2 regions of the Caldimonas brevitalea genome follow, and region 2 is predicted to be linked to the other one. Evidence: riboswitches for the same ligand, from Rfam matches in the RefSeq annotation. Region 2 holds a riboswitch; the other holds the start of a gene.
What was found. Region 2 has a riboswitch for S-adenosylhomocysteine ahead of ahcY (adenosylhomocysteinase). Riboswitches for the same ligand answer to the same signal wherever they lie in the genome.
Positions count from the first base shown of each region.

Region 1: another riboswitch for S-adenosylhomocysteine. It lies ahead of metH (methionine synthase); the one in region 2 lies ahead of ahcY (adenosylhomocysteinase).

Region 1 covers NZ_CP011371.1:5,926,835-5,941,633, forward strand. Annotated here, with positions in the region: gene AAW51_RS25275 (efflux transporter outer membrane subunit) at 1-1,082, opposite strand, end outside; gene AAW51_RS25280 (efflux RND transporter permease subunit) at 1,079-4,222, opposite strand; gene AAW51_RS25285 (efflux RND transporter periplasmic adaptor subunit) at 4,236-5,438, opposite strand; gene AAW51_RS25290 (TetR family transcriptional regulator) at 5,645-6,280, shown strand; gene AAW51_RS25295 (DUF1501 domain-containing protein) at 6,377-7,918, opposite strand; gene AAW51_RS25300 (DUF1800 domain-containing protein) at 7,933-9,714, opposite strand; gene metH (methionine synthase) at 10,021-12,759, opposite strand; S-adenosyl-L-homocysteine riboswitch at 12,802-12,874, opposite strand; gene AAW51_RS25310 (YiaD family glycine zipper/OmpA-like lipoprotein) at 13,119-13,802, shown strand; gene AAW51_RS25315 (OmpA family protein) at 13,982-14,590, shown strand; gene AAW51_RS25320 (homocysteine S-methyltransferase family protein) at 14,648-14,799, opposite strand, start outside.
Region 2 covers NZ_CP011371.1:1,055,279-1,070,077, reverse strand. Annotated here, with positions in the region: gene lysA (diaminopimelate decarboxylase) at 1-265, shown strand, start outside; gene AAW51_RS04735 (class I SAM-dependent rRNA methyltransferase) at 350-1,537, opposite strand; gene AAW51_RS04730 (tyrosine recombinase XerC) at 1,682-2,554, opposite strand; gene AAW51_RS04725 (DUF484 family protein) at 2,616-3,296, opposite strand; gene dapF (diaminopimelate epimerase) at 3,347-4,198, opposite strand; gene AAW51_RS04715 (LpxL/LpxP family acyltransferase) at 4,236-5,111, opposite strand; gene AAW51_RS04710 (lysophospholipid acyltransferase family protein) at 5,114-5,992, opposite strand; gene metK (methionine adenosyltransferase) at 6,171-7,349, shown strand; gene AAW51_RS27855 (diguanylate cyclase domain-containing protein) at 7,715-9,190, shown strand; gene AAW51_RS04695 (HAD family hydrolase) at 9,214-9,993, opposite strand; gene AAW51_RS04690 (peptide chain release factor 3) at 10,001-11,602, opposite strand; S-adenosyl-L-homocysteine riboswitch at 11,786-11,858, shown strand; gene ahcY (adenosylhomocysteinase) at 11,958-13,403, shown strand; gene AAW51_RS04680 (TlyA family RNA methyltransferase) at 13,648-14,400, shown strand; gene metF (methylenetetrahydrofolate reductase [NAD(P)H]) at 14,410-14,799, shown strand, end outside.

The sequences.
Region 1 (14,799 bases), 1.6 Mb from region 2:
GTCTGCGCGGCACGCCGGCCGGCGTCGAACAGCGGCAGCGTCAGGCCGAACCCGACCGACCAGATGCGCGCCCCGCTCTTCAACAGGTCCGACAGCTCGGCGCTTTCGCCGCCGGCCAGGCCGGTCAGCGACAGCTGCGGGAACATGGCCGCCTTGGCCACGCCGATCTGGGCGTTGGCCGACACCAGCTGCTGTTCGGCCTGGCGCACGTCGGGCCGGCGCGCGAGCAGCTCCGATGGCAGCCCCGCCGGCGGCACGGGCGGCAGCGGCAGCGTCTGCAGCCGCCCGCCGGCCAGCTCGAGGCCGGGCTGAGCGGTCAGCAGGCCCAGTTGCGATTGCGCCAGCGAGCGTTGCCGTTCCAGCTCGCGCAACTGCAGCGCGGCATCGGCCCGCAGCGATTCGGCCTGGTCGACGTCGAGGCGTCCGCTGGCGCCGCCCTGCAGGCGCACGCCGAGCAGGCGCACCGCCTCTTCGCGGGTCTTGAGCGTCTCACGCGTCAGGACAATCTGCTCGTCCAGCATGCGCAGCGAGAAATACGCCTGGGCGACCAGGCCGGCGACGGTCTGGCGCACGACTTCGCCCGCATAGCCGCTCGCCAGCGCCTCGGCACGCGCGGCCTCCGACGCACGCCGCAAGCGGCCCCAGAAATCGAGTTCGAACGAGGTCGACGCGGCAAGCCGGAAGTTGTTGCCAACGGTGCCGCCGCCCGGCAAACCGGTGGCGCCGCTGGTACGCCCACGCGCGGCGTTGGCGCCGAGATCCAGGCTGGGCCACTGGGCGGCGTTGGCCTGGCGCACCAGCGCCTCGGCCTGCTCGACCCGGGCGACGGCCTGCAGCAGGTCGGCGTTGCGCGCCAGCGCGGTGTCGACCAGCGTGTCGAGCTGCGGGTCGCCGAACAAGCGCCACCAGGTCGGCGAGACGGTGGTGGGCGCGCCGGCCGCCGGCACCGCCGCCGCGTCGGCCGCGTAGGCCGGTGGCAGCGTCACGTCGGGGCGCCGGTAGTCGGGCCCCAGCGCGCAGCCGGCCAGGGTGAGGGCCGTCAGCACGGCCGGGGCGACGCGAGTGTGCAAGCGCGTCTTCATACCGGAACCTCCTCGGTGGCACCAGGTTGGTGGCTGTGCTGCGGGCGCGGCTTGCGGGCCAGCAGTGCGAAGAACAGGGGCACGAAGATCGGTGCGACGAAGGTGGCGATCAACATGCCGCCCACCACGCCGGTGCCCATCGACTGCCGCGCCGCGGCGCCGGCCCCGGTGGCCAGCATCAGCGGCAACACGCCGAAGACGAAGGCCAGCGAGGTCATCACGATGGGACGGAAGCGCAGCCGCGCCGCTTCACGCGCCGCTTCGGCCGCACTCTTGCCGTGCTCCATGCCCTGCATCGCGAACTCGGCGATCAGGATGGCGTTCTTGGCCGCCAGGCCGATCAGCACCACCAGGCCGATCTGGAAGTAGATGTCGTTCTCCATGCCCCGCAGCATCACGAACAGCAGCGCACCGGTCAGCGCGAACGGCACCGCCAGCACCACCGCCATCGGCACCCCCCAGCGTTCGTAGAGCGCGGCCAGGATCAGATAGACCATCACCAGCGCGAACCCGAAGGCGAAGATCGATGCGCTGCCAGTGCGCTTTTCCTGGAAGGCCTGGCTGGTCCACTCGTAGCCGTAGCCGGGCGGCAACGTTTCGCGAGCCACCTGCTCCACCGCGGCGATCGCGTCGCCGGAGCTGAAGCCCGGCTTGGCGCTGCCCATCACCTTGGCCGCGATGTAGGAGTTGTAGCGTTCGATCTGCTCGGCCCCGGTGACCGTGTCGACGCGGATCAGTGCCTTCAGCGGGATCATGTTGCCGCTGGTGATCGAGCGCACATAAAGCCGGCCCAGGTCTTCAGGCTTGGAACGATACGGCGCGTCGGCCTGCATCGTCACACGATAGGTGCGGCCCGACCGGTTGAAGTCGTTGACGTAGAGCGAGCCCATCTGCGCCTGCAGCGCATTGAACACTTCGTTGACGGGCACGCCCAGCGCCAGCGCCTTCTCGCGGTCGACCTCGACCTTCAGCTGCGGCACGGTGGGCCGGTAGAAGGTGTTGATCCCAGTCAGCGCAGGATGCTTGGACAAGGCCGCGATGAACTCCTGGGTCACTTCGGCCAGCCGCTTGGGGTCCGACTCGGTGCGGCCCTGCACGTAGACCTCGAAGCCGCCCGCCTGCCCCAGCCCCTGGATGGCCGGCGGATTGAACGCGAAGGCGATGCCGTCGTTGAGGCCAAAACCCATGCCGCTCATCTGTTGCGCCAGCTCCTGGGCGGTTTGCTGACGCTTGTCCCAGGACTTCATCGGCACGAAGATGGTCGCGGCGTTGCTCTTGCTGCCGCCGCCGATCAGATCGAAGCCGTTGACGATGAAGAAGTGCTCGATGGCCTCGTTGCCGCTGTTCATCAGCCGCAGCTGCTCAGTCGTGCGGCTGGTGCGCTCCAGCGTGGCGCCGTCGGGCAGCACCACGGCACCGATGATGTAGCCCTGGTCCTCGCCCGGCACGAAGCTGCTGGGCACCTTGTTGAGCATCCAGCCCGCCGCCGCCACCATCAGCAGGAACGCGAACACCGCCGCAATGCGCCGCTTGAGGACAAGATTGACACCCCCCAGGTAGCGCCGCGTCGTCCAGTCGAAGAAGCGGTTGAACGGCGCGAAGAAGCGCTCGCTGCGCGTCACGCCGTCGTGGTGCGGCTGGAGCAGCAAGGCGCACAGCGCCGGCGTCAGCGTCAGCGCGACCACGCCCGACAGCACCACCGCGATCGCCACCGTGACGGCGAACTGGCGATACAACTGGCCGGCGATGCCGCCCATGAAAGCCACCGGGATGAACACCGCGCACAGCACCAGCACGATGCCGACGACCGCACCGGAGACCTCGCGCATCGCCTCGATGGACGCCGCGAAGGCGCTCATCTTCTCTTCGCGCATCAAGCGCTCGACGTTCTCGAGCACGACGATGGCATCGTCAACCACGATGCCGATCGCCAGCACCATCGCGAACAGTGTCAGCGTGTTGATCGAGAAGCCGAACAGCCACAGCCCGGCGAAGGTGCCGATCAGCGACACCGGCACCGCCAGCATCGGGATCAGGGTGGCGCGCCAGGTCTGCAGGAACACGAACACCACCAGCAGCACGATCACGGCCGCTTCGATCACCGTCTTGACCACCTCGCTGATCGACGCCGACACGAAACGTGTGGTGTCGTAGGGGATCAGGTAGTCGACGTCTTCGGGGAAGGTGTCGCGCTTGAGCTCGGCCATGCGCGCCTTGACCGCGTCGCCGACGTCGAGCGCGTTGGCGCCCGACTGCAGGAACACCGCCAGCGCGATGGCCGGCTGGCCGTTGACGCTGTTGGAGGCGTCGTAGCTCTGCGCACCCAGCTCGATGCGGGCGACGTCCTTCAGGCGCAGCACACCGTTGGGCCCGGTGGCACGCACGATGATGTCGCCGAACTGCTCGGGCGCCACCAGCCGGCCTTGTGCGGTGACGGTGTAGACCAGGTCCTGGCCTTTGGGCGCCGGCTCGGCGCCGATCTTGCCGGCGGCGTACTGGGCGTTCTGTCCGTTCACCGCGGCGGCGATGTCGGCCGTGGTCACACCCAGCTGCGCCATCCGGTCGGGCTGCAGCCACAAGCGCATCGAATAGTCTCGGGCGCCGAAGATCTGCACGTCGGCGGCGCCGGGGATGCGCTTGAGTTCGTCGAGGACGTTCTGCGTGGCGTAGTTCGACAGAAACAACGAGTCGTAGGTGCCCTTGGGCGAGTTCAGGCCCACCACCAGCAGGAAGTTGTTGGACCGCTTGGCCACCACCACACCATTACGCCGCACCTCGTCGGGCAGGCGCGGCGCGGCCAGCTGCACGCGGTTGTTGACGTTGAACGTGGCCTTGTCAACGTCGGTGCCGACCTCGAAGGTGGCGGTGATGACGGTCTGGCCGTTGGACGAAGAACTGGAGCCGAAATACAGCAGGTTCTCGACGCCCGACAGTTGTTCCTCGATGGGGCCCGCAACGGTTTTGGCCAAAGTTTCGGCCGAGGCACCGGGATAGGTGGCGGTGATCGTCACCGTCGGCGGTGCGATCTCGGGGTATTGCGCGATCGGCAGGATCTTCAGCGAGACCAGCCCTGCCAACACGATGATGATGGACAGGACCGCCGCGAAGATCGGCCGTTCGATGAAAAACTTCGAAGACATGCTCGCTCCCGTCTCACTGGGCCGAAGCGGCCGGTGCAGCGGACCCGGCGGACGCGGGTGCGGCAGCCGAGGCGCCGGCAGCGGCGGGGACCGCACCCTGAGGCGCCGCCGGCTGCACCGGTGCGCCCGGCCGCAGCTTCATCAGGTTGTCGACGATCACCTGGTCGCCAGCGTTCAAGCCGCTGCGCACCACCCAGTCGCCGCCGTTCCAGGTGCCAACCTGCACCGGCGTCGGCGTGGCTTTGCCGTCGCGCACGGTCCAGACCATGCTGCCCTGGTCGGTCTGCATCACGGCCGCCTTGGGCACCACAAAGGCCTGCACCTCACCGGCCACCACCTGCGCCCGCACGAACTGGCCGGGCAGGATGGTGAGATCGGGGTTAGGAAACTCGGCGCGCAATTGCACGGTGCCCACGCGGGGGTCGACACTGGAGCCGGCGAAGTTGAGCCGCCCTTGTGTCGCCAGCGGCTTGCCATTGGCATCGAGCAGACGCACTTGGGCGTTACGCCCGCCGCGCAGCTGTGACAGCTCCGACTCCGAGAACGAGAACCGCACCCACAGCGGGTCGGTCTGGATCACGGTGGTCAGCAGGCTGTCGGCGCCGGGCGTGACCAAGGCGCCCTGCGATCTCTGAGACCGGCCGCTGATGCCGCTGATCGGCGCGGTGACCGAGGTGTAGGACAGGTTCAGCTCCGCCTCGCGCACCTGCGCTTGGGCCGCGGCCAATGCGGCTTCGGCCAGCCGCAGCCCGGAAGCGGCGTCGTCGTACTCGCGCTGGCTGATCGCCTGCTGTTCGGCCAGCGGCTTCAGACGCTGGGCCTCGCGGCGCGCCTGTTCGAGCTGGGCCTGCTGCTGCGCGAGGTTGGCGCGCGCCTGCTGCAAGGCGATCTCGAACGGGGCACGCTCGATGCGGTAGAGCGGCGCACCGGCCTTGATGCGCTCGCCTTCCTGGTACAGCTGGCGCTCGATCAGCCCGCCGACACGTGCGCGCACTTCGACTTCTTTCGAGCCTTCGGCCTGGCCGACGGCTTCGAGCGTGATCGGCACGGTCTGCAGCGCGACCTGGCGGACGGCGACCGGCATGGCCTGCGGCGGCCCGCCGGCGCCGTGATCCTGCGCTTGGGCATCACCGTTCTTCTGGCCACAGGCGGACAGCAATGCCGCGACAGCGACCGCCGAGACGACCAGCAGACGCGACGGATGACGGCAGAGCATGGGCGCCGACGACGGCGACGCGCCGCTGTGTGAGGAGAGGCGGAAATAAGCCATGGAATGAACCCGCGATAAAAACAGCCGACTGCCGCGACCCGAAGGTGGCGACAAACGGCGAGATATGGAAAACGCTTGGGAACTACAGCGACAGCCGGGCTATCATACATACATTCGTGTATGTATGTATTAAGCACACCTTAACATTCGCCATGGCGCGCCGCACCAAAGAGGAAGCTGAGCAAACCCGGCGCCAGATCTTGGCCGCCGCCCGCGAAACGTTTCACAGCCGAGGCGTGGGCAACACCAGCCTCGAGCACATCGCGCAAGCCGCAGGCCTGACGCGCGGTGCCATCTATTGGCACTTCGCCAACAAGGAACAGTTGTTCAAGGCCATGTGCCAGGAGGTCACCATCCCGCTGGTCGACCAGATGGACTACACCTTGCTGCAGGACCCGCACGCCGACCCCTTGCAACGGGTCGCGAACTTCCTGATGCAGTTCGTCGCCGCGCTGTCGCAGAACAGCAGCTTGCTGTCGACGATGGAGATCCTGAACTTCAAATGCGAGTTCGTCGGCGAGCTGGCGCGGGACCTGACCGACTATATCGAACGCAACGAAGAGTGCCTGGCGAAGCTACAGCAGGCGTATCTCGCGGCCAGTCGCGCGCAACAGCTGCGCCCGGGCCTGACACCCAAGCTGGCGGCGCTCGAGACCCTGGTGTTCCTGACCGGCTTGCTGCGGCTGCGCTTGCTGGGCGTTCCCGCCTTCCAGAAATGCCCCGAGCTGAAGGCCTTGATCGCGGCCCATGTGGACAGCCGCCGGCTGTGTTTGAAATCGGCCGGGTAAGACGGCTGTGGATGGCGCCGGGGTGCCGCACGGCGTGGTGCGGCCCGGGCCGCGCGAGACGTGCGAGTCCCGCGTGCGGCCCCCGCACTCGCCTGGTCAGGCGAGCATGAAGCCGAGGTTGCGACGCGAGGCGTCGAACTGGGTCAGGTTGGGGAAGATGTCGAGCAACTGGCCGTCGCTCAGGCCGAACCAGCGCCCCATCGTCGCGGCATATTGGTCGACCGAGATCTCCGGTAGCAGCGCGCCGTTGTTGCCGACCTGGTTGTCGCTCGTGAAATCGTTGCGCCCGTTGCTCAGCCCGTAGACGGGGAAGCGGCCGTAGACGTCACCGCCGCGCACCGCGCCGCCCATCACGAAATGGTGCGCGCCCCACCCGTGGTCGGTGCCGTCGCCGTTGCTGGTGAAGGTGCGCCCGAAGTCGGAGGCGGTGAAGGTGGTGACCTTGTCCTGCATGCCGATGCCGGCCAGCACGCTGTCGAAGTACGCCAGGCCGTGCGACAAACGGGCCATCAGGTCGCCGTGGTTGCGGTTCTGGAAGTCGTGCGTGTCGAAACCGCCCAGGCCTACAAAAAATACCTGGCGGCGCAGGCCCAGATTGCCGGCCGCGCCGATCATGCGGGCGACGATCTGCAACTGCTGGGCGAGCGGGTTGGCGGCCTTGGCGCCGGTGGCGGGGTTGTCGTACTGCAGCAGCGGGTCGTTCTGCCCGTTCATGCCCGGGGTGCCGTAGGGTGCGACGACACCGGCGCCCAGCGCCGCGCCGAGGGCCCGCTCGGCTTCGATGGAACGACGTGTGGTGTCGACGTAGGCCTGCTCGAGCAGATGGCCCGAGCGCGAGGTGGTGACGATGCGCTCGAGCGCCGCGCCGGCCACGGCCGAATCGAACAAGCGACGGTTCGAGTCGACGGCGAGGCGGATCGCGCCGTTGCCGCCGACCTGGTATTGCATCACCTCGCGGCCGGCCAGCCAGACGTTGTTGCCGTTGGCCGAGATGCTGGTGAACAGCGACTGGCTGCCGTTGCCGGCGTGCAGCAGGTCGGCCATGCGGCCGCCCCAGCCGGCGGTGGCCCCTTCGGGCGCCAGCGCCTGCCAGGTCGATTGCTGGTCATTGTGCGAAAACAGCTTGGCCGGCTTGGGATGGTTGGAGGCGGCGTACTGCGCCTTGCTGGTGGGCCGCAGCAGCGGGCCCACGTTGGCCACGACGGCCAGGCGCTGGTGCGTGTTGAACAGCGCCTGTGCCGACCCGAGCAAGGGGTGCAGCGCGAAGCTGCGGCCCGTCTGCACGGTGGCGGGCGTCAGCGCGAGCACACCGCCGAGGCGGTCGGGCGACATCACGGCCGCGCCGGGCACCGGCGACGTGCCGGGGGCACGCAGGGCGATGGCGTCGCCGCTGCCCTGGCGCACCTTGTTGTAGTTCTCCCATGACGCCGCGTCGGTGGCGAGCACCGTGTTGTAGGTGTCGTTGCCGCCGAACAGGAAGATGCAGACCAGCGCCTTGTAGTCGCCAGGCGCGGTCTGGGCCGCGGCGGCGCCGAGCGTGGCGAGGTTGAGGGCAAACGGCGAGGCGGCCGAGCCGGCCAAAGACAGGGCGCTGGCGCGGCGCAGGAACTGGCGGCGCGACGAATCGTGGTGATGCATACGGATCCTCGGCTTCACTTCTGGGCGATGAATTCGGGCGACACCAGGGCCAGGAACACGGCGGCCTGCACGCGTTTCGCCTTGGCCTTGTCGATCGCCTCCTGGTTGGTGCGGGTCGCATTGAGGACCGGGATCGGGATGCTTTCGACCGCCTGGCGAATCTCGTCGCGCAGCGTGCCGCCCATCTGCCCGCACACCAGCAGCTGATTCAGCCGCTCGACCAGTTCCGCCGGCCTCTCGACCAGCAGCAGTTCACGGCTGAAATCGAGCTGCACATCGCGCTTGGGCGCGCGGTAGTCGAGGCCGTGCTGACCGACACCGTTGCGCACCACGTCGAGCATGAAGTTGGCGTAGCCGGCGACGGTCGTTTCATGGGTGATCTGCATTTCAGGCGCCACCTGCCCGGCTTCGGCGAGCCGCGTGTTGGGCGGCACATAGCCGGGGCGGTAGAAGTTGAACACCGAGGGTGAGCGCATCGGCGTCTGGCCCAGCTGCGAGCCCGGGTTGTCGGTGCTGCCAATCAGATAGCTGCCGCTCGCCGAGCGGGCGCCGAAGGCGCGCAAAAAGGCGCTCAGCCGCAGCACCGGCTCGCGCAGCTTGCCGTAGCCAGGGTCGGCCGCCGCGTTGGCAGCGCGCGCTTCGGGGTCGAGCAGGACGGCCTTGACCACGGCCCGCATGTCGCCGCGCACGCCGGCACCGTTGTTGTTGAACGCCGCGGTCACCCGCGCCACATAGCGCGGGCTCGGGTTGCTGGTGACCAGCCGCTGGATCAGCTGCTTGCCGATGAAGGGGCCGACGTTGGGGTGTTGGTAGAGCGTGTCGAGCGCAGCATCGAGGCTGGCCTCGGGATCGGCGGACGCCGGCGCGGTGCGACCCAGGAAACGCTTGTCGAGCACCGAGTGGAACTTGGGGTAGGCGCGCATCGTGCGCCACAGCCGGTCCGGGTCCTGACACTGCGACCAACCATGGAAACAGGCGTCGTCACTGCGGGTGCTGTACCAGCTGAAACCCGTGAAGACGCGCGACAGACCAACGATGTCGTCGCTGTTGTAGCTCTCCTGCGGCCGGCCCTGCGCGCCGAGCACCGGAGTGCCGTCGGGGTTGAGGCGGTTCAGGCCGATCGAGAACAGCTGCATCACTTCGCGGGCGAAGTTCTGGTCGGGCACGCGGCCGGTGGTCGGGTCTTCCTTCTGGTTGCGCAGGTGCGACAGGTAGATGCCCATCATCGGATGGCGGGCCACCGCTTCCAGCAGATCGCGGTAGTTGCCGAAGGCGTGTTCGGCCAGGGTGTCCATGTAGCCGGCCACACCGCGCGGGCGTTCGGCCACGTTGCCGTCGACCATCGAGATCACGAAGATCTGCGACAAGGCATAGGCGACGCGCTGGCGCAGCTGGTCGTCGCCTTCGACCGCGCGCTTCCAGAAGGTGTCGAGCACTTCGCGCTGGCCGGCGCTGCGGTTGGGGTCCTGGCTCTTCAGGGTGGCGTCGACGCTGTCCCAGTATTGCCGGTGTGCCCAGCCGTTGCCGCGGCGAAACTGCTCGTCGAGCCAGCCGTGGTAGCCGATCTGCATCAGCGTCTCGACCTCGCGCTCGGTGGGGCCGAAGCTGGCCTGGGTCAGGAAGCGGGCGGCCTCCTGGCGCGTCGGCGGCATTTCGGCCACCGGCTGCTCGCGCTCCGGCGTGTCGTCACGGTCGCCGTCGCTGCCGCCGCAAGCGGCCAGCAGCAGGCAAAGCGACAGCGCGTGCAGCCGACGCGGGCGGCGTAGCGCGGCCCATGCGGAAGTGAGCGGTTTCAAGGGGGGGTCCTCCGGTGTTCGTGTCGTGGGCGCACAAGGCGCCAGCGGCCGGAGGCAGCTTCCATGCCACGCGAGGGGCGCGACAGGCGGTCGAAAAGGCGGTTTCGGCGGCAAAAAGCCGAAACGGAGGGCAAATCTTGTCAGCTCGCCGATGCTGGGCCGGACTTACACGGCTTCTGCAAATGTCAGCAAGACGTCTTTTTTTGACACTTCAGTAAACAAACGAAACATGAAGGCGGCGCGGGGCAGCGATGCGCGACTCGGGCCGCGCGGTCGTCGCAGCGGCCCTCCTCTCGCTGTGTTCGCCTACAGCAAGGCTGACAAGGAGCGCTCGACCTCCGCCGCCGCCTGCCCGCTGCGAGCGGCCCAGTCGGCCACCTGGTCGGGCCCGATCTTGCCGACGTTGAAATAGGTGGCCTCCGGGTGCGACAGGTAAAAGCCGCTGACGCTGGCGGCGGGGGTCATTGCCAGGCTCTCGGTCAGCTCCATGCCGATCTCGTCGCACGCCAGCACGCGGAACATCTCGCGTTTGACGGTGTGGTCCGGGCAGGCCGGGTAGCCCGGCGCGGGGCGGATGCCCTGGTATTGCTCGGCGATCAACGCGGCGCTGTCCAGTCGTTCGTCGGCCGCGTAACCCCAGAGATCCGTGCGCACCCGGTGGTGCATGCACTCGGCCAGCGCCTCGGCGAGCCGGTCGGCGAGCGCCTTGAACATGATGGCCGAGTAGTCGTCCAGATCGTCGAGGAAGGCCCGCTCCTTCTTCTCGACGCCAAGCCCGGCCGTGACGGCGAACAGGCCGACATAGTCGTTGCCGAGCGGCGACACGAAGTCGGCCAGGCAGCGGTTGGGCCTGCGCACGCCATCGACCACCGGCCGCTCGCTCTGCATGCGCAGGCCGTGCCAGGTCATCAAGGGCTGGGTGCGGGCTTCGTCTGCATACAGCTCGATGTCGTCGTCGTTGACCTGGCGTGCGGGGTAGAGGCCGATCACGGCATTGGCGGTGACCCAGCGGCCTTCGATGATGCGCTTGAGCATGCGCTGGCCGTCGCTGTAGACGCGGCGCGCCGACTCGCCGACGACGTCGTCGTTCAGGATGGCGGGGAAGGCGCCGGCCAGGTCCCAGGTCTGGAAGAAAGGCGCCCAGTCGATGTATTGGGCGATCTCGGCCAGGTCGTAGTTCTTGAACACGCGGCGACCGATGACCTTGGGCTTGGGCGGCGTGTAGGCCGACCAGTCGATCGGGGTCTTGTTGGCGCGGGCCTGGGCCAGGCTGACGAGCGGCGTGGCCTTCTTGTTGGCGTGCTGCTGCCGCACCTTTTCGTAGTCGGCCTTCAGCTCGTCGAGGTAGCGGGCGGCCCGCTCGTCGCTCAGCAACTCGCTGCAGACGTTGACGCTGCGCGACGCGTCGGGCACGTACACCACCGGCCCTTCGTACTTGGGTGCGATCTTGACCGCGGTGTGCACGCGGCTGGTGGTGGCGCCGCCGATCAGCAAGGGCAGCTTCTTCTCACGGAAGTAGTCGTCCCGCTGCATCTCGCTGGCGACGTACTGCATCTCCTCCAGGCTGGGCGTGATCAGGCCCGACAGGCCGATGATGTCGGCACCCTCGGCCTTGGCCTTCGAGAGGATGTCCTGGCACGGGACCATCACGCCCATGTTGACGACTTCGAAGTTGTTGCACTGGAGCACGACGGTGACGATGTTCTTGCCGATGTCGTGCACGTCGCCCTTGACGGTCGCGATGACGATCTTGCCCTTGGCCTTGACGTCGCCGCCGGCCGCGGCCACCTGGCGTTTTTCTTCCTCGATGTAAGGCACCAGGTGCGCCACCGCCTGCTTCATCACGCGGGCCGACTTGACCACCTGGGGCAAGAACATCTTGCCGGCGCCGAACAGGTCGCCGACCACGTTCATGCCGGCCATCAAGGGGCCTTCGATGACGTGCAACGGCCGGCCGCCGCGGGCGCGGATGCGTTGCCACACCTCTTCGGTGTCGGCCACGATGAAGTCGGTGATGCCGTGGATCAGCGCATGGCTCAAGCGCTCGTCGACGTCAGCGTTGCGCCAGGCCAGCTTGGCGCTGTCGTCCTTGGCCGCGCCCTTCACTTGTTCGGCGATCTCGAGGAGGCGCTCGGTCGAGTCGGGGCGCCGGTTCAGCACGACGTCTTCGACACGCTCGCGCAGGTCGGCGTCGAGGTCGTCATAGACGCCGACCATGCCGGCGTTGACGATGCCCATGTCCATGCCGGCTTGGATCGCGTGGTACAGGAACACCGTGTGGATCGCCTCGCGCACCGGCTCGTTGCCGCGGAAGCTGAAGCTGACGTTGCTGACGCCGCCGCTCACCTTGGCGCCCGGCAGGTTCTGCTTGATCCAGCGGGTGGCGTTGATGAAGTCGACGGCGTAGTTGTCGTGCTCTTCGATGCCGGTCGCGATCGCGAAGATGTTGGGGTCGAAGATGATGTCTTCGGGCGGGAACTCGACCTCGTCGACCAGGATGCGGTAGGCCCGCTCGCAGATCTGGATCTTGCGCTGGAAGGTGTCGGCCTGGCCTTGCTCGTCGAACGCCATCACGACCGTGGCCGCGCCGTAGCGTTTGATCAGCTTGGCCTGGCGGCGGAACTCGGCTTCGCCCTCTTTCATCGAGATCGAGTTGACGATGCCCTTGCCCTGGATGCACTTCAGGCCGGCCTCGATGACGCTCCATTTGGACGAGTCGATCATGATCGGCACGCGCGCGATCTCCGGCTCGCCGGCAATCAGGTTCAAAAATCGCACCATGGCCGCCTGGCTGTCCAGCATCGCCTCGTCCATGTTGACGTCGATGACCTGGGCGCCGTTTTCGACCTGCTGCCGGGCGACGCTCAAGGCCTCTTCGAACTGGCCGTTGAGGATCATTCGCGCGAAGGCCTTGGAGCCGGTGACGTTGGTACGTTCGCCGATGTTGACGAACAGATGGCCGGCCCCGATGGTGACCGGTTCGAGACCGGACAGTCGCATCGGCGCAACGGCAGCAGCGGCAGAGGGAGTGGTGTGTTCGGACATGGCGCACCCAGCAGGTTACGGACGACCACGGCTCACCCGCGGCACGGGCGAGCGTCGTTGCATACATCCAAGCCTGACGCCCGCGTGTCGGGGCGCTGCAACGCTCCTTGGAGCGGCGGATTTTACGACATACCCTCGCGCTCGAGTGCGCCTGACGGCATCACGCCCGGAACGGTGCAAGAACAGGTCCCGCGCGGCCGCCGCCGCCTTCCGGAGGCTCCCGCTAGTACGTCCTCACACCAGGGCCGGCACAGGGCTTGCAGTGGCTCGGTTACATGTTTCACGCGTCCGGCCTAGTCGGGCCGGCGCGTTTCGGGCTCAATCGGATACCGCTGTCCAACAGAACAAAGGAGTGCATCGTGAAACGATCCATCATTTCGATCGCCGCCCTCGCCATCTTCGCCAGTGGCTGCGCCAACATGAGCGAAACCCAGGGCAACACCGCCAAGGGGGCCGGCATCGGCGCCGCCGCAGGCGCGGTGCTCGGCGCTGCGACCGCTGGCGGCAATCGCGGCAAGAGTGCGGCCACCGGAGCCGCCGTCGGCGCCGGCATCGGCGCGCTGGGGGGCTATATCTGGTCGAAGCGCATGGAAGAGCAGAAGGCCAAGATGGACCAGGCCACTGCGGGCACCGGCATCGATGTCGAGCGCACCGCCGACAACCAGATCAAAGTGCAGATCCCGAGCGACGCCGGCTTCGACACCGGTCGCTCGGCCATCAAGCCGCAGCTGGCGACGGTGCTCGACAAGTTCGCGGCCAGCATGCGCGAGCATGGCACCACCGAGATTCGCGTGATCGGCCATACCGACAACACTGGCAGCGACGCCACCAACGACCGCCTGTCGGTGGACCGCGCCGCCAGCACGCGTGACTATCTGGTCGGCCGCGGCGTGCCGTACGCCCGCGTCGCCATCGACGGCCGCGGCGACCGCGCGCCGGTGGCGTCCAATGAGAGCGATGCGGGCCGCGCGGAGAACCGGCGGGTCGAGATCTACGTCGCCGAGCGTGAGCAGGTGGCGCAGGGGGCCCAACCGGCGCGCTGATGGCGCGCCCGTAGCCCGCCCACCACCCCCGCACCAGGGGCCCCTCATCTGCGAGGTGCGCCCCCGGCTGGCACAGTGTGACAATTCGCAGCCAAGGACTTCACCGTCTTTGGCTGTCTTTTTTTGTGGGTGGGCCGCGCTCGAGGCGAGCCGGCCACGCCGTTCAAGGAGTTTTCTGAATGACTTTCGATCCGCGTCGCCACGGCCTCGCAGCGACGGTGCTGTCGGTTCTGGCTTTGGCCGCCGGCTGTGCCACCGACCCTGCGCCGAGCCCCTCGCCAGCCACCACCGCGCCCGCCGCCCCGCCGCCGCCGCCGCCGCCCTCGGTCATCGGCGGCAACGCCTGGAGCCCCGCGTTGGCCTCGCTGATGGCCGCCGCCCAGCAGGCCGCTCAGGCCGGCGGTGTCGATGTTTCGCGCACCGAGAACAACCAGCTGCTGATCCGCGCGACCGGCGATGCCGCCTTCGACAGCGGCCGCACCGGCATCAACAACCGATTCCGCCTCTTCCTCGACCAGGTCGCCGCCCCGCTCGCCGCCGCGTCGGCACTGCAAGTGCGGGTGGTCGGCCACACCGACACCGTCGGCTCGAACGCCGTCAATGACCGCATCTCGCTAGAGCGCGCCAACTCGGCACGCGACTACCTGGTGACGCGCGGCGTGACGGCCGAACGGATCATCGCGGAAGGCCGCGGCGAACGTGAGCCGGTGGTCGCGAACGACAACGCCGAAAACCGCGCCCGCAATCGGCGCGTCGAACTGGTGGTGTCCCACCCGGCCGGCCGCTGAAAGCGAGCGCCGCGCTTGCCCCCGCGCCCATGCGGCGGGCGGGCGTGCCGTGTGGCTTCAGGCCACCAGCTGCGTGAACAGGCCCTCGTGCCGGCAGCGCGGCTGGTAGCGCGCGACACGCCGGGCAATCTCGGCGATATGGTCGGGCGTCGTGCCGCAGCAACCGCCGACGATGTTGAGGAAACCGGCCTTGGCGAAGTCTTCCATCA
Region 2 (14,799 bases):
GCGCGACGAGACGCCGGTCACCTACGACGTGGTCGGGCCGGTCTGCGAATCGGGCGACTGGCTGGGCCGCGACCGTGCGCTGGCAGTGCAGGCGGGCGACCGCCTGGCGGTGCTGTCGGCCGGGGCCTACTCGATGAGCATGGCCAGCAACTACAACACCCGCGGCCGCGCCGCCGAGGTGATGGTGCGCGGCACCGAGGCGCAACTGGTGCGCGAACGCGAATCGGTGGCCGATTTGTTCAAGGGCGAGCGCCTGCTCGCCTGAACGGCGCGCCAAGGCGCCGCTCAGGCCCGTCGTGGCGGTTGCGGCACGCCTGCCTGTCAGGCCGGCCCACCGCGCCTCGACGCGTCAGGCAGCCCCTTTCAGCACCACCAGGCCTTTCAGGTATTCCCCTTCCGGGAAGGTGATGGTCATCGGGTGGTCCGGCGCGGCGCCGAGACGCGCATAAATCAATCCGTCGACGCCGGCGTCCAGGCCGGCGCCCGCGACGATCTTGTGGAACAACTCGGCCCCGATGCCGCCCGAGCACGAGAAGGTGAACAGCGCGCCGCCGGGCTCCAACAGCTTGAACGCCAGCCGGTTGATGTCCTTGTAGGCGCGCGCGGCGCGCTCGGCGTGCGCGGCGGTCGGCGCGAACTTGGGCGGGTCGAGCACGATGGCGTCGAACGTGCGCCCTTCCTTCAGGCAGCGCCGCAACGTCTCGTTGACGTCGGCGTCCAGCGCTTCGTGGCGACCGGTCTCGAAACCGTTCAGTTCCACGTGCGCCTGCGCACGCGCCAGCGCCGGGCCGGACGAGTCCACGCTGACCACCTGCTGCGCCCCGCCAGCCAGCGCGGCGACGCTGAAGCCGCCCGTGTAGCAATAGCAGTTCAACACCCGCTGCAAACCCAGGTGGCGCACCGTGTCGGCGAACAGCTTGCGGTTGTCGCGCTGGTCCAGATAGAAGCCGGTCTTGTGGCCTTCGGCCACGTCCAGCGTCAGCCGCCAGTCGTGTTCCTGGATCGTCAGCTCGGTCGCCCCACCGCCGCGCAGCCAGCCGGTGACCGGCTCCAACCCTTCGAGGCCGCGCACGCCCGAGTCGGATCGCTCGTACAACCGGGTCAGCCCGGTCGCCTGCAGCAACTGCTCGGCGATGGTGGCTTTCCAGTGCTCGGTGCCGGTCGACAGGAACTGGGCGCTCAGCGTGTCGCCGTAGCGGTCGACGATCAGGCCTGGCAAGCCATCGGCCTCGCCGTGGATCAAGCGCACCGCGTCGCTGGCGACGGGCAAGCGACTGCGCACTGCGAGCGCGCGGCGGATGCGGCGCTCGAAAAAGCCGTCGTCGATGCGCTCGGCTTCGTCGAAGCTCCAGGCCCGCACGCGGATCATCGAGGTGGGGCTGTACGCGGCCCAGGCCAAAAAACGCCCGTCGCTGGCGACCACCCGTACGGTTTCGCCCGGGTCGGCCTTGCCCTTGGCGATGCTGCCCTGGAACACCCAGGGATGGCGGCGCAGCAGCGAACGCTCCTTGCCTTCGCGCAGTGTGATGACTTTCATGGATGAGGGCCTGCTGGAATCGGATGGGGCAGAAGAACGACCACCGCTGCACACGCGGCCTGAGCCGGCCCGCGTGTGGCGATGGGGTGTTGTCGGGTTGCGGATGCGATAGGTCTCAAGCGGGCCTCGGGCGGCCGGTTCGGATCAACGGTTGTTGGAGCGCTTGGCGCGCGGATGGGCCGCGTCGTAGACCTTGGCCAGGTGCTGGAAGTCGAGCTTGGTGTAGACCTGTGTCGTCGAGATGTTGGCATGGCCCAGCAACTCCTGCACCGCGCGCAGGTCACCGCTGGACTGCAGCAGGTGCGATGCGAACGAGTGGCGCAGCATGTGGGGATGGACATGCGTCGGCACGCCGGCCTCGATCGCCCGTTGCTTCAGCCGTGAGCGGATCTGCTCGGCGGTCAAGCGCGTCCCGCGTCGGCCCAGGAACAGCGGCGCCGCGTCCTGCTTGACCAGGCCCGGCCGGATGACCAGCCACGCCGCCAGCGCCTGTTGCGCCGCCGCGCCGATCGGCACCGAGCGGCGTTTGCCGCCCTTGCCCAGCACCTGGGCCTCGCCCGCGGTCAGGTCGATCCAGCCGCGTGCGACGCCACTGGCCTGCACGTCCAGCCCCACCAGTTCGCTGATGCGCAGGCCGCAGCCGTACAACAGCTCCACCAGGCAGCGGTCGCGCGCTTCCAGCACCGGATCGGTGTCGGTGCGCTGCAAGTCGGCCAACTGCATCGACTGGTCGACCGACAAAGCCTTCGGTAGCGGCTTGGGCGCCTTGGGTGCGCGCACCCCTTCCACCGGGTTGTGCGTCAGGCCGCCTTGCCGGCCCAGCCAGCGGAACAACCCGCGCCAGGCGCTCAGCACGCGGGCCAGCGTGCGGCCCGATCGCCCCTCGCCGTGCAACGTCGCCGACCAGCGCCGCACGTGGTGCGGCTGTACCTGCGGCAGCGCCAGCCCTGCCTCGCCCGCCAGGCGGTCGAGGCAAACGAGGTCGCGCGCATAGGCTTCGAGCGTCAACGGCGCCATGCGGCGCTCCACGCGCAGGTGCTCCAGATAGCGCTCGATCTGCGCGTCCACCCGGGCCTCCTCAGGCTTGCGGCGGCAACAAGCGGGCCACCCCGGCGCTGGCGATCTCTCCCACCCGCATCAAAAACTCGGTGCCCATGTCGGCGGTGTAGCGCGTCGGATCGGGCGAACCGAGCACCAGCAGGCCGAACGCCGGGGTCGACAGGCCGTGGCGCAGCGGGATCAGCGCCAGCGACATCACGGTGGCCGAGTCGTCGAGCCACGACACCGGCTCGAAGCCGGAGTTGACGCCGCAATACGGCATCGTCAGGCTGGTGACGAAGGTCTTGGTGTCCTCCTTCACGCCCTGCGCGAACGGCCGCTCGGCGTATTCGGGCCGCACGTGCCACACGCGCACCGCCGCCTGCGGAATCAGGAACTGGTTCTTCAACTCCTCGACCATCAAGGCCGGGACATCGGCCGGGTCGGCCGCCAGCATCAAGGCCCGGGTCCAGCGGTGCAGCTTGTCGGCAATCGCCACGTTCTCCTGGCCGTGGCGGATCATCTCGACCAGCTTGAACTCCAGGCCCTTGATCTTTTCGCGCAGCATTTCCATCTGCCGCTCCTGCAGCGACACGGCACGCTGGCCGTGCGGGCTGGTGAGTTGCACGCTGGCCAGCAACTCGGCGTGGCGCTCGAAAAAGCCGGGGGTGTGCGCCAGATAGTTGGCGATGTCGTCTTCGGTGATGCCTTGGATGCTCATGGTGTAGGGGGGTATGGGTCAGGGGCTCGGCCTGCACGGCCGTGCGTGCGCTAGATCTCGATTTCGCCTTCGAAGACGGTGACGGCGGGCCCGGTCATCCAGACCGGGTGACCCGCACCTTGCCACTCGATGCCGAGCCGGCCGCCGCGGGTTTCGACCTCGACCCACGGGTCGAGCCAGCCGAGCCGGATGCCCAGCACCACCGCAGCGCAGGCGCCAGTGCCGCAGGCGAGCGTCTCGCCGGCACCGCGCTCATAGACGCGCAAGCGGACCTGCGAGCGCGAAACGACCTGCAGGAAGCCGACATTCACGCGGCGCGGAAAGCGCGTATGCGACTCGAGCTTCGGCCCCAGTTCGTGCACCGGCGCACGGTCGACATCGTCGACCCGCAGCACCGCATGCGGGTTGCCCATCGACGCCACGGCCAGTGGCACGGTCTGGCCCGCCACCTCGACCGGCCACTGTGCGTGGTCGCCCTGCGGCTGCGCCGCCAGGCCGGCAGCGTCGAACGGGATGCGCGCCGGCTCGAACACTGGCGCCCCCATGTTCACGGTGACCCGGCCGTCGGGCTGCAAGCGGGGCTCGATGACACCGCTGTGGGTGCTGACGCGGATCGCGCTTTTCTCGCTCAGCCCCTGGTCGCGCACGAATTTCGCGAAGCAGCGTGCGCCGTTGCCGCATTGCTCGACTTCACCGCCGTCGGCGTTGACGATGCGGTAGCTGAAATCGACGTCGGGCGCCGGCGCCGGTCCGACGATCAAGATCTGGTCGGCGCCGACGCCGAAACGGCGGTCGGCGAGGCGCCGGTATTGCTCGGGCGTCAGGGTCAGGGGCTGGCGGGTGGCATCGAGCACGACGAAGTCGTTGCCGGCCCCCTGCATCTTGGTAAAGCGCAGCTTCATGGGGCGGATTATCCGCCGCCCTGGCGGGCGACGTGCGTCAGTACAAGGGCGCTTCGCCGTCCGGCCGGGTCTTGAAGCGCTTGTGCACCCACAGGTATTGCGCCGGGTTGGCCCTGATTTCGGACTCGATCCAGCGGTTCATCGCCAGTGCATCCGCATGGGGGTCGTCGGTCGGAAAGTCGGTCCAGGGCGGCAGAAAGCGCACGCGGTAACCGCGCCCGCCCGGCAGGATCTCGGTCACTACCGGCTGCACCACCATGTCGAGCGCGCGCGCCATGCGCGAGGGTGCCAGCAGCGTGGCGGCCGGCACGCCGAAGAAAGGGATGAAGGCCGCGTCCTGCCGGCCGAAGTCCATGTCGGGCAGGTTGAAGAAGGGCTGACCCTGCCGGATGCAGCGGATCAGCGGCTTGGACGACTCCTGGCGCGAAAAGATGTCGGCCTGCCCGAAGCGCCTGCGGCCCTTGCGGATCGCCGCGTCGAACACCTTGTTGCTCTGCGCCTGATAGATCGACGTGGCGGTCTTGCCCACATGGAGTTGCACCGCGGTGCCGGCGACATCCAGCCCCATGAAATGCGGCACCAGCCACATCACCGGCCGCTCCGCCCGGTCGGCCAGCCCGACATCACCTTCGATGTGAATCAAGCGGCGCAACCGCGCTTCGCTCGCGTACCAGAGCAGCGAACGCTCGAGCAGACTGCGCGTCAGCCACTGGAAATGCTCCCGCGCCAACGCCTCGCGCTCGGCGGGCGACAACGCCGGCAAACACAGCTCGATGTTGCGCAAGGCGATACGCCGGCGCGAGCCGGCCAGCCGGTACAGCAGCCGGCCCAGGCCGCGGCCGAACGCGGCCAGCCATGCCAGCGGCAGCCAGTGCAGCAACCACAACAGCCCGATCAACAGACGCGCGGTCATGTTCACGTCGCCCCGCCCGAGAGGGCTGTGTCGTGGCGCGGTTCCTTGTAGCGGTGATAGCCCCAGAGGTACTGCTCGGGGCACTGGAGGATGAGTCTTTCCATCGCGCGGTTGATGAGAGCGGCGGCCGATTGTGCTTGATCGGCGCCGCCTTCCGGCAACGCCGGCTCCAGGGCGTCCACACGCACCACGTAGCCGCGCCCGCGCGGCAGCCGCTCGCCCCAGACCAGCAGCACCGCGGCGCCGGTCTGCTGGGCGAGCCGCGACGCCAGCGTCATCGTGTAGGCCGGGCGACCCAGGAACGGCGCCCACACGCCCAGCCCCTCGGGCGGCACCTGGTCGGGCAGCAGCCCGACCGCCTGGCCCTGCCGCAACGCCCGGATCATCTGGCGCACGCCGGCCAGGCTGGCCGGCGCGGCCGCCAACCCCGGCCGCCGGCGCGCGGTCTCGACGATCGGACGGATCGCCGCCTTGCGCGCCGGGCGGTACAGCACGGTGATCGGCTTGCCCGGCTCCGTGAACAACTCGGCATACGACTGCGCGGTCACTTCGAAGCAGCCCAAGTGCGGCGTCAGAAATATCACCCCGCGCCCTTGCCGCTTGGCTTCCTCGATCAGCTCGCTGTTGAGCCAGCGCACTTTGTCACCCAGCGGGCGGTCTGCCGGCCGGAACCACAACCAGGGCAGTTCCATCACCATCTTGCCAGCCGCGCCCACGGCGGGACGCACCGCCGACCATGGCAAACCCGACTGAGCAACGTTCTCGCGGAAGCGCCGGCGATAGGTGGGCGAGGCCCACCAGGTGGCCCAGCCGAGAAAGAAACCAATTGCGTGCAAAAGCCCCAAGGGCCAGTGAGAAAGGAAACGAAACAAGGTCTGCATGTTTCTATAATCATTCGGTCGCCGGTTTAAGGAACAACTTGCGGGGCGACGCAGGAGCGAAGCATAGCGAGCGCCTGCCGGACCAAGGTCCAGAAATACCGCTAAAGCGTTCGCCGCTCCTCCAGGTAGCTTGAGCCGGCAACGCGCCCAGGGTTCAATCATCAGATGGAGTCATACAGTGGCGAACGATTTTCTCTTTACTTCCGAATCCGTGTCCGAGGGACACCCCGACAAGGTCGCCGATCAGATCTCTGACGCGATCCTCGACGCCATCTTCGAGCAGGACCCCCGCTCGCGCGTCGCCGCCGAAACGCTGTGCAATACCGGCCTGGTGGTGCTGGCCGGCGAAATCACGACCAACGCGCACGTCGACTACATCCAGGTCGCACGCGACACGATCAAGCGCATCGGCTACGACAACACCGAGTACGGCATCGACTACAAGGGCTGTGCGGTGCTGGTCGCCTACGACAAGCAGAGCAACGACATCGCGCAAGGCGTGGATCACGCGTCCGACGACCATCTGAACATGGGCGCCGGCGACCAGGGCCTGATGTTCGGCTACGCCTGTGACGAAACGCCCGAGCTGATGCCGGCACCGATCTACTACGCCCACCGCCTCGTCGAGCGCCAGGCCCAGCTGCGCAAGGACGGCCGCCTGCCCTGGCTGCGCCCCGACGCCAAGAGCCAGGTGACGATGCGCTATGTCAACGGCCGCCCGCACAGCATCGACACCGTGGTGCTGTCGACCCAGCACGCGCCCGAGATGAGCGACGGCACCAAGATGACGCCGCAGTTCATCGAAGCGGTGGTCGAAGAGATCATCAAGCCGGTGCTGCCCAAGGAGTGGATCAAGGAAACCCGCTACCTGGTCAACCCGACCGGCCGCTTCGTGATCGGCGGGCCGCAAGGCGATTGCGGCCTGACCGGCCGCAAGATCATCGTCGACACCTACGGCGGCGCCTGCCCGCACGGTGGCGGCGCGTTCTCGGGCAAGGATCCGTCCAAGGTCGATCGTTCGGCCGCCTACGCGGCGCGTTACGTCGCCAAGAACATCGTCGCAGCCGGCCTGGCGCGCCAGTGTCAGATCCAGGTGGCCTACGCCATCGGCGTCGCCCAGCCGATGAACATCACGGTCTACACCGAAGGCACCGGCAAGCTGCCCGACGACAAGATCGCCGCCCTGGTGCGCGAGCACTTCGACCTGCGCCCGAAGGGCATCATCCAGATGCTCGACCTGCTGCGCCCGATCTACTCCAAGACGGCGGCCTACGGCCACTTCGGCCGCGAAGAACCCGAGTTCAGCTGGGAAGCCACAGACAAGGCGGAAGCGCTGCGTGCAGCGGCGGGCCTGTAAGGCCCGCGGCCGCGCAGCGGCCCTGACGCCTTGCGGCAAGGCTCACATGGCGCCAGCCATGTGAAGGCCAGCCGGCCGGCGCCACAACGGAAAAACCGCCTGGGTGCGAACCCCGGCGGTTTTTTCTTGGCCGCAGCCCCCCTAAACGCAGGCTCAAGTCCCCCCGTCCATCGCCGATAAGACCGAAGCCAGCCCGAGCGCCATGCGCGACGGGCGCACCGGCTCGTGGGGAGCCGGACAGAGGAGCCAGCAGTGGAAAAACGGAACGGACGGTCGAGACGCCGGCATGCGCGGGGGGCAGCAGCAGCAGCAGCCCTGTGCCATGCCGCCTCGCGCGTCCGTGTCACCCGGCAGGGGGTCGCGGCATGACCGGCGCCTTACGCCGCGCCGGCCTCTTGTGGCTGGCGGTGCTGGCGGCCACCGCCGCGGTGTCCGCACTGGCCGTCCTGCAGCAGACGTCCTATTCAGCCTTTGTCGAGCGGCATCGCCAGGCCTTGAGCGACGTGGCGGCCTTGCGACAGGCCGACACGCGCTGGACGGTGCAGATTCTCAAGGTCCAGACCGGGACCGCGGCCAACTACGACGCCTTGGCGGACGCGGGGCACGCGGTCACCCGGGCGCGCGATGTCGTCGGCGAGGCCGCCGTCTCGCTGGGCGTCGCCCGCGAGGCGCCGTCACTCGCGGCGTTGCGCGAAGCGCTGTCGAACAAGGCCGAAGCCGCCGAGAGCATCAAGTCCGAACACGCCATCCTGCTGAACTCGCTGCGCTTCATCCCGACGCAACTCGAACAGCTGACCGAGGAACTGCGGCGGCAACGCGATGTGCCGACGGCACGCCGCGACGCCTTTGCCGCACTCGACGCAGCGCGTGCCCTGACACTGGAATTGCTCCGCTTCCTCTCGCACGCCGACAGCTCGTCGCACGACGGGCTCGACACCTCCCTCGCCCACCTGCAAGCGGTGCTGCAATCGGCCGACTCGCTGCCCGACATGTCGGCGTCCAGCGAATTGCTGCAACTCCATGCGCGTTCGGTGTTGCTGCATGAACAGCAAACCCACCGGGCTGCCGCCGCTGCCCTCCAGGCACCGACCGCGGCCACGGTCGAGGCGGTCGAAGCGCAGATCAACGACGTCTTTCGCGACCGGCTGAAGGAACTGCACCGCTACCGAGTCGCGCTGTTCGCACTCGCCACCCTGCTCTGCTCGGCCGCCGTGTACGCCGGGCTCGGCTGGTGGCGCAGCTACCGCGCCCTCGCCGAGGCGCATCGGAACCTCGCACAACAGCTGGTCGAAACACGCCGGCTGATGCGCGAGGCGGCCGAGTTGAGCAATGCCGCCACGCACGACGCGCTGACCGGCATCGCCAACCGGCGCCTGGTCGAAGACCGCCTCGAACAGGCCATCGCGCGTGCCGTTCGCACCCATTCGGGCCTCGCCCTCGTGTTCGCCGATCTCGACGGCTTCAAGGCCGTCAACGACGAACACGGGCACGCGGTGGGCGACAGCTTGCTGATCGAGGTGGCGCGCCGCTTCAAGCACAACGTGCGGGATTGCGACACGGTGGGTCGCCTGGGCGGCGACGAGTTCGTGCTCATCCTCGAGGAAGCCGAGGCCGGCGGCGCGGCCCGGGTGGCGCAGGCGGTGCTGCAAGACATCGAAGCCATCCGGCGTGTCGAAGGCTGTCGAGTGGCCGTGTCGGCCAGCATCGGCATCGTCGGCTGGCATGCCGACTGCGGTCGCGTGATCGATGCGCGCGCGCTGCTGCATCAGGCCGACCTGGCGATGTACGAAGCCAAACGCGCCGGCAAGGGCCGCTGCTGCACGACCATCCTGGCGGCCTGACGACGAGCGAGCGCTGCCGCAGCTCAGTCGCGCGCCGCTAGCAGCGCCTCGGCCACCTCCGCGAACCCTGCCCCCCGCTCGCCGCGCGTCACATACCGCGGCCGGTGGGTCAGCTGCGGCAGGAAGCGGGCGATGTTGGCGACCCCCACGCTGTTGTCGAACCGCTCGAACATCACCTGGTCGTTGGTCGAGTCGCCCACATAGGCCCAACGGTCGAGGTCGGCGCCCAGGTCGATGCCCAGCAACTCGCGCGCGATCCAGACCGCGCCGCGCCATTTGTCGTGCTCCCCGAACCAACCGTTGATGTGGATGGAGCTGACGGTCGCCACCATGCCGGCCTCGCGCATCAGCGCCACCACCTGCTCGATGCGCTCGGGTGGCAGGTGCGCGAACTCGCTGTGATCGACGGCGATATCGGTGACCCGCCCGGCACTGTCGCGGGCCAGGCAGGCGCCCGGCACGTCCGCCAGCACCCGCCGGGCCACCACCGCCAGCCGCTCGGCGTTGGCGCGCCGCACCGCCTCGTCTTGCACAAACCACTGCCGGCCGTCGGGCAACAACGCCATCGCCCCGTTCTCGGGCACGATGGCGGCGACCGGCCACTGCCGCACGAAGGGCTGCGACCAGCCCATGGGCCGGCCGGTGATGGCCACCACCGTGATGCCGGCGTCGCGCAAGGCGCCGAGCGCCGCCTCGGCCTCGCGCGTCAACACACCTTCGGTGGTCAGCGTGTCGTCGATGTCGGTGAACAGGCCGCGCACCGCGCGGCGGCGTTCGAGCGGCCAGTCGCTCAAGGGACGCAAGAACAACTCAGGCGGCCTTTTGCAACACCAGCCCGGCGTGCTCGCGCAGCGGATGGAAATGGATCTTCGGGAACCGCTCCTGGGTCAGCCGCAGATCGTAGGGAGACGTCATCAGGTAGGCCAGCGTGTCGGCGGCGTCGAGTGCGAGCTTGCTGGCGTTGGCGTCGGTGAACTTCTTCAGCTCGTCGGCAGAGTCGGCGGTGATCCAGCGCGCGCCGACGAAGCGCGACGCCATCAGCCGCACGTCGACGCTGTACTCGGCCTTGAGCCGGTGCTGCACCACTTCGAACTGCAGCTGGCCAACCGCGCCGAGCAACATCGCGCCCCCTTCCTGCGGGCGGAACACCTGGATCGCCCCCTCTTCGCCCAGCTGCATCAATCCGGCCTGCAGCTGCTTGCTCTTCATCGGGTTGGCCAACTCCACCGCCTGGAACAGCTCAGGCGCGAAGAAGGGCAAACCGGTGTACTGCAGCGACTCGCCTTCAGTGATGGTGTCGCCCAGCTGCACGCCACCATGCGTCGTGAAACCGATGATGTCGCCCGCATAGGCCTCGTCGACCGCCTCGCGTCGCTGCGACAGAAAGGTCACGACGCTGGTCGGGCGCAGCTCCTTGCCGGTGCGCTGCACCTTGAGCTTCATGCCTTGCGCGTAGCGACCCGAATAGACCCGCACGAAGGCGATGCGGTCGCGGTGCGACGGGTCCATGTTGGCCTGCACCTTGAAGACCACGCCCGAGAACTGTTCTTCGTCGGGCTCGACGACCCGTGTCGTGGTTTGCCGCGGTGCCGGCGACGGCGCCAGGTCGACCAGCGCGTCCAGCACCTCCTGCACGCCGAAGTTGTTGACAGCCGAGCCGAAGAACACCGGCGTCTGCTTGGCCGCCAGAAAGGCTTGCAGGTCGAAGGCCGGCGCGGCTTCGGTGAGCAGCTCGATGTTCTGTTCGGCCAGCTCGAAGTCGTGCCCGAAGCGCTGTCGCAGCGTGTCGGCTTCCGACAGCGGCACCACCTCGTCGTCGGTCACCCGGTCGGCACCCGCCTTGAACAAGCGCATGTTGCGCTGGCGCAGGTTGACGATGCCGCCAAAAGCCTTGCCCTGCCCCACCGGCCAGGTCATCGGCACGCAGGGCATGCCCAGCTCGGCTTCGATCTCGTCAAGCAGCGAGATCGGGTCGCGGCCCTCGCGGTCCATCTTGTTGACGAAGGTGATGATGGGCGTGTCACGCTGGCGGCACACCTCGATCAGACGTTTGGTCTGCGCCTCGACACCGTTGGCCGCGTCGATCACCATCAGCGCCGAGTCGACCGCCGTCAGCACCCGGTAGGTGTCTTCCGAGAAGTCCTTGTGGCCCGGGGTGTCGAGCAGGTTGACGACATGCTCGCGGTAGAGCATCTGCATCACCGAGCTGGCCACCGAGATGCCGCGCTGCTTTTCGATCTCCATCCAGTCAGAAGTCGCGTGGCGCGAGGCCTTGCGGGCCTTGACCGAACCGGCGATGTGGATCGCGCCTGAGAACAGCAACAGCTTTTCCGTCAGCGTGGTCTTGCCCGCGTCGGGGTGGGAAATGATGGCGAAGGTGCGGCGGCGCCGCGTTTCGGATGCGAAGGACACGAACGAATACTCCAGACGAGCCGGACTTAGATGCGATAGCATCCACTCACTTCAGCTCTTAAGCGGCGAGACGCCGCGGGCGCCGGGCGGCGCGAAGCGGAATCGTACCGGTTTTGGGCGCGCAATAGCCGCCCGGCGGGCCGAAACCCTGGCAACGCCGTTCAACCGTGTCTACAATTGCAGGCTTCCGAGGAGCGTTGCAAGGCCGCCCGGCCCCAGGCTCGGAACTTCGTCTTTGCAACTGCGCTCACCCGTATGTGTTCTGTCGGGTGAGGCGCGACCATCGCGAGCGACCACCGGCGTTGCGCCGCACCTTGCTTCAGCACACAGCGGTTTTTCCATCCTGGAGAAACGAATGAACGCTGTCGTCAAACCCCTGCACACCGAGCACCAAGGCGTCGATTGCGCGATCGCCGACTTTTCTCAGGCCGCCTGGGGCCGCAAAGAAATCAAGATCGCCGAAACCGAGATGCCCGGCCTGATGGCCATCCGCGAAGAATTCGCGGCCCAGCAACCGCTGAAAGGCGCGCGCATCACCGGTTCGCTGCACATGACCATCCAGACCGCGGTGCTGGTCGAAACGCTGCAGGCGCTGGGCGCGCAGGTCCGTTGGGCGTCGTGCAACATCTTCTCGACGCAAGACCACGCCGCCGCCGCCCTGGTGGCCGCCGGCACCCCGGTGTTCGCCTACAAGGGCGAGTCGCTGAAAGACTATTGGGACTACACCCACCGCATCTTCGACTTCGGCGCCAAGGGCACGCCGGGCGAAGGCCCCAACATGATCCTCGACGACGGCGGCGACGCGACGCTGCTGATGCACCTCGGCAAGCGCGCCGAGAAAGACGCGTCGCTGATCGCCAACCCGACCAGCGAAGAAGAGCGTGAGCTGTTCGCGGCCATCAAGGCCAAGCTGGCGCAAGACCCCACCTGGTACAGCCGCAAGAGCGCCGAAATCATCGGCGTGACCGAAGAGACGACCACCGGCGTGCACCGTCTGAACGAGATGTCGGCCAAGGGCACGCTGATGTTCCGTGCCATCAACGTCAACGACAGCGTCACCAAGAGCAAGTTCGACAACCTCTATGGCTGCCGCGAGTCGCTGGTGGACGGCATCAAGCGCGCCACCGACGTGATGGTGGCCGGCAAGATCGCCGTGGTCGCCGGTTATGGCGACGTGGGCAAGGGCTCGGCCCAGGCGCTGCGCGCGCTGTCGGCCCAGGTGTGGGTGACCGAGATCGACCCCATCTGCGCGCTGCAGGCCGCGATGGAAGGCTACCGTGTCGTGACGATGGAATATGCCGCCGACAAGGCCGACATCTTCGTCACCGCGACCGGCAACAAGAGTGTCATCACGCACGACCACATGGTCCGCATGAAGGACCAGGCCATCGTCTGCAACATCGGCCACTTCGACAACGAGATCGAGGTCGCGTCGCTCGAGCAGTACCAGTGGGAAGAGATCAAGCCGCAGGTCGATCACGTGATCTTCCCCGATGGCAAGCGCATCATCCTGCTGGCCAAGGGCCGGCTGGTGAATTTGGGCTGCGGCACGGGTCACCCGAGCTATGTGATGTCGTCGAGCTTCGCCAACCAGACGATTGCGCAGATCGAGCTGTTCACGCGGCCCGACTACTACGCGGCAGGCAAGGTCTACGTGCTGCCCAAGCACCTCGACGAAAAGGTCGCCCGTTTGCAGCTGAAGAAGCTGAACGCGCAGCTGACCCAGCTGACCGAAGACCAGGCGGCGTACATCGGCGTGCAGAAGCAAGGCCCGTACAAACCCGACACCTACCGCTACTAAAAATCACGGGGCTCGGCGGCGCCTCAGGCCGCAGGGCGTCGTTGCGAATGCTCGCCATACCTTCCGGTATGGCTGTGCTTCGCGCCTAGCCCTGCGACCTGCTGCACCGCCGCTCCCCGCGATTTGCACGTACTGGGGTCGTGCAACGGCGGGCACGCAGCCGCTGACTTTCAGTCAGGGCTGCGTGTGTTGCGCTGCTTGCGGGAATCATCACTTCGTTCATCGATCGATGCGCGCTGACCAAATGCTTGTCACCCAAGGGCTTGCGCCCACTCGCTCGGCTGCGCAGCGGCTGATCGAGCGGGCAGCGGTCTCTTGGCGGGGGCCGCGGGGATGGGCCGTCGTCCGCAAGGCGGGTGAAGACCTGCCGGAAGGCAGCGTGCTGCAGGTGACCGACGATGCCGAGCTGCGGTTTGTCTCGCGGGGCGGGCTCAAGCTCGAAGGCGCGTTGGCGCGCACCGGGCTCGACGTGCGGGGGCGTTGCTGCCTCGACGTGGGGCAGAGCACGGGCGGGTTTACCGACGTGCTGCTGCAGCACGGTGCGGCACGGGTGGTCGGCATCGACGTGGGTCACGGCCAGCTGCACGCGCGACTGCGCGACGACGAGCGGGTGGTGTGCTACGAAGGCATCAACGCCAAGGAACTGGGCGGGTCCCGCTTTGCGCTCGACCATGCGGGCCGGCGCTTCGACCTGATCGTGGCCGACTTGTCCTTCATCCCGCTGACCCGCGTGCTGCCGTCGCTGGCGGCGTGGCTGGACCTCGGTGCCAGCGCACTGCTGCTGGTGAAGCCGCAGTTCGAGGTCGGCCCGGAGCATGTCGGCAAGGGCGGCCTGGTCAAGGACACGACGCTCTACCCGGTGGTGGAACAGCGCGTACGCGCCGCCTGCATTGCCAACGGCTGGCAGGTGCGCGACTATTTCGACAGCCCGATCCAAGGCGGCGACGGCAACCGCGAATTTTTTGTCTGGGCGCTGCATGCAGCGCCGAACGACTGAGGACACCTCATGAGCAACCTTTCATCAGGCCTGCCGATCAGCCTCGAGTTCTTCCCGCCCAAGACGCCCGACGGCGTCGACAAGCTGAGCGCGGTGCGGCAGAAGCTGTATGCGCTGCGCCCTGAGTACTGCTCGGTCACCTACGGGGCCGGCGGCTCGACGCAGGACGGCACTTTGCAGACCGTGCGCTCCATCCTCGCCGAAGGCTGCGATGCGGCGCCGCATTTCTCGTGCATCGGCGCCAGCAAGGACAGCATTCGCGAGAAGCTGCAGCAGTTCAAGGACGAGGGCATCCGGCGCATCGTGGCCCTGCGCGGCGACCTGCCGTCCGGCTACGGGGGCTTCGGCGAGTTCCGCTACGCCAGCGACCTGGTCGCCTTCATTCGGGCCGAAACCGGC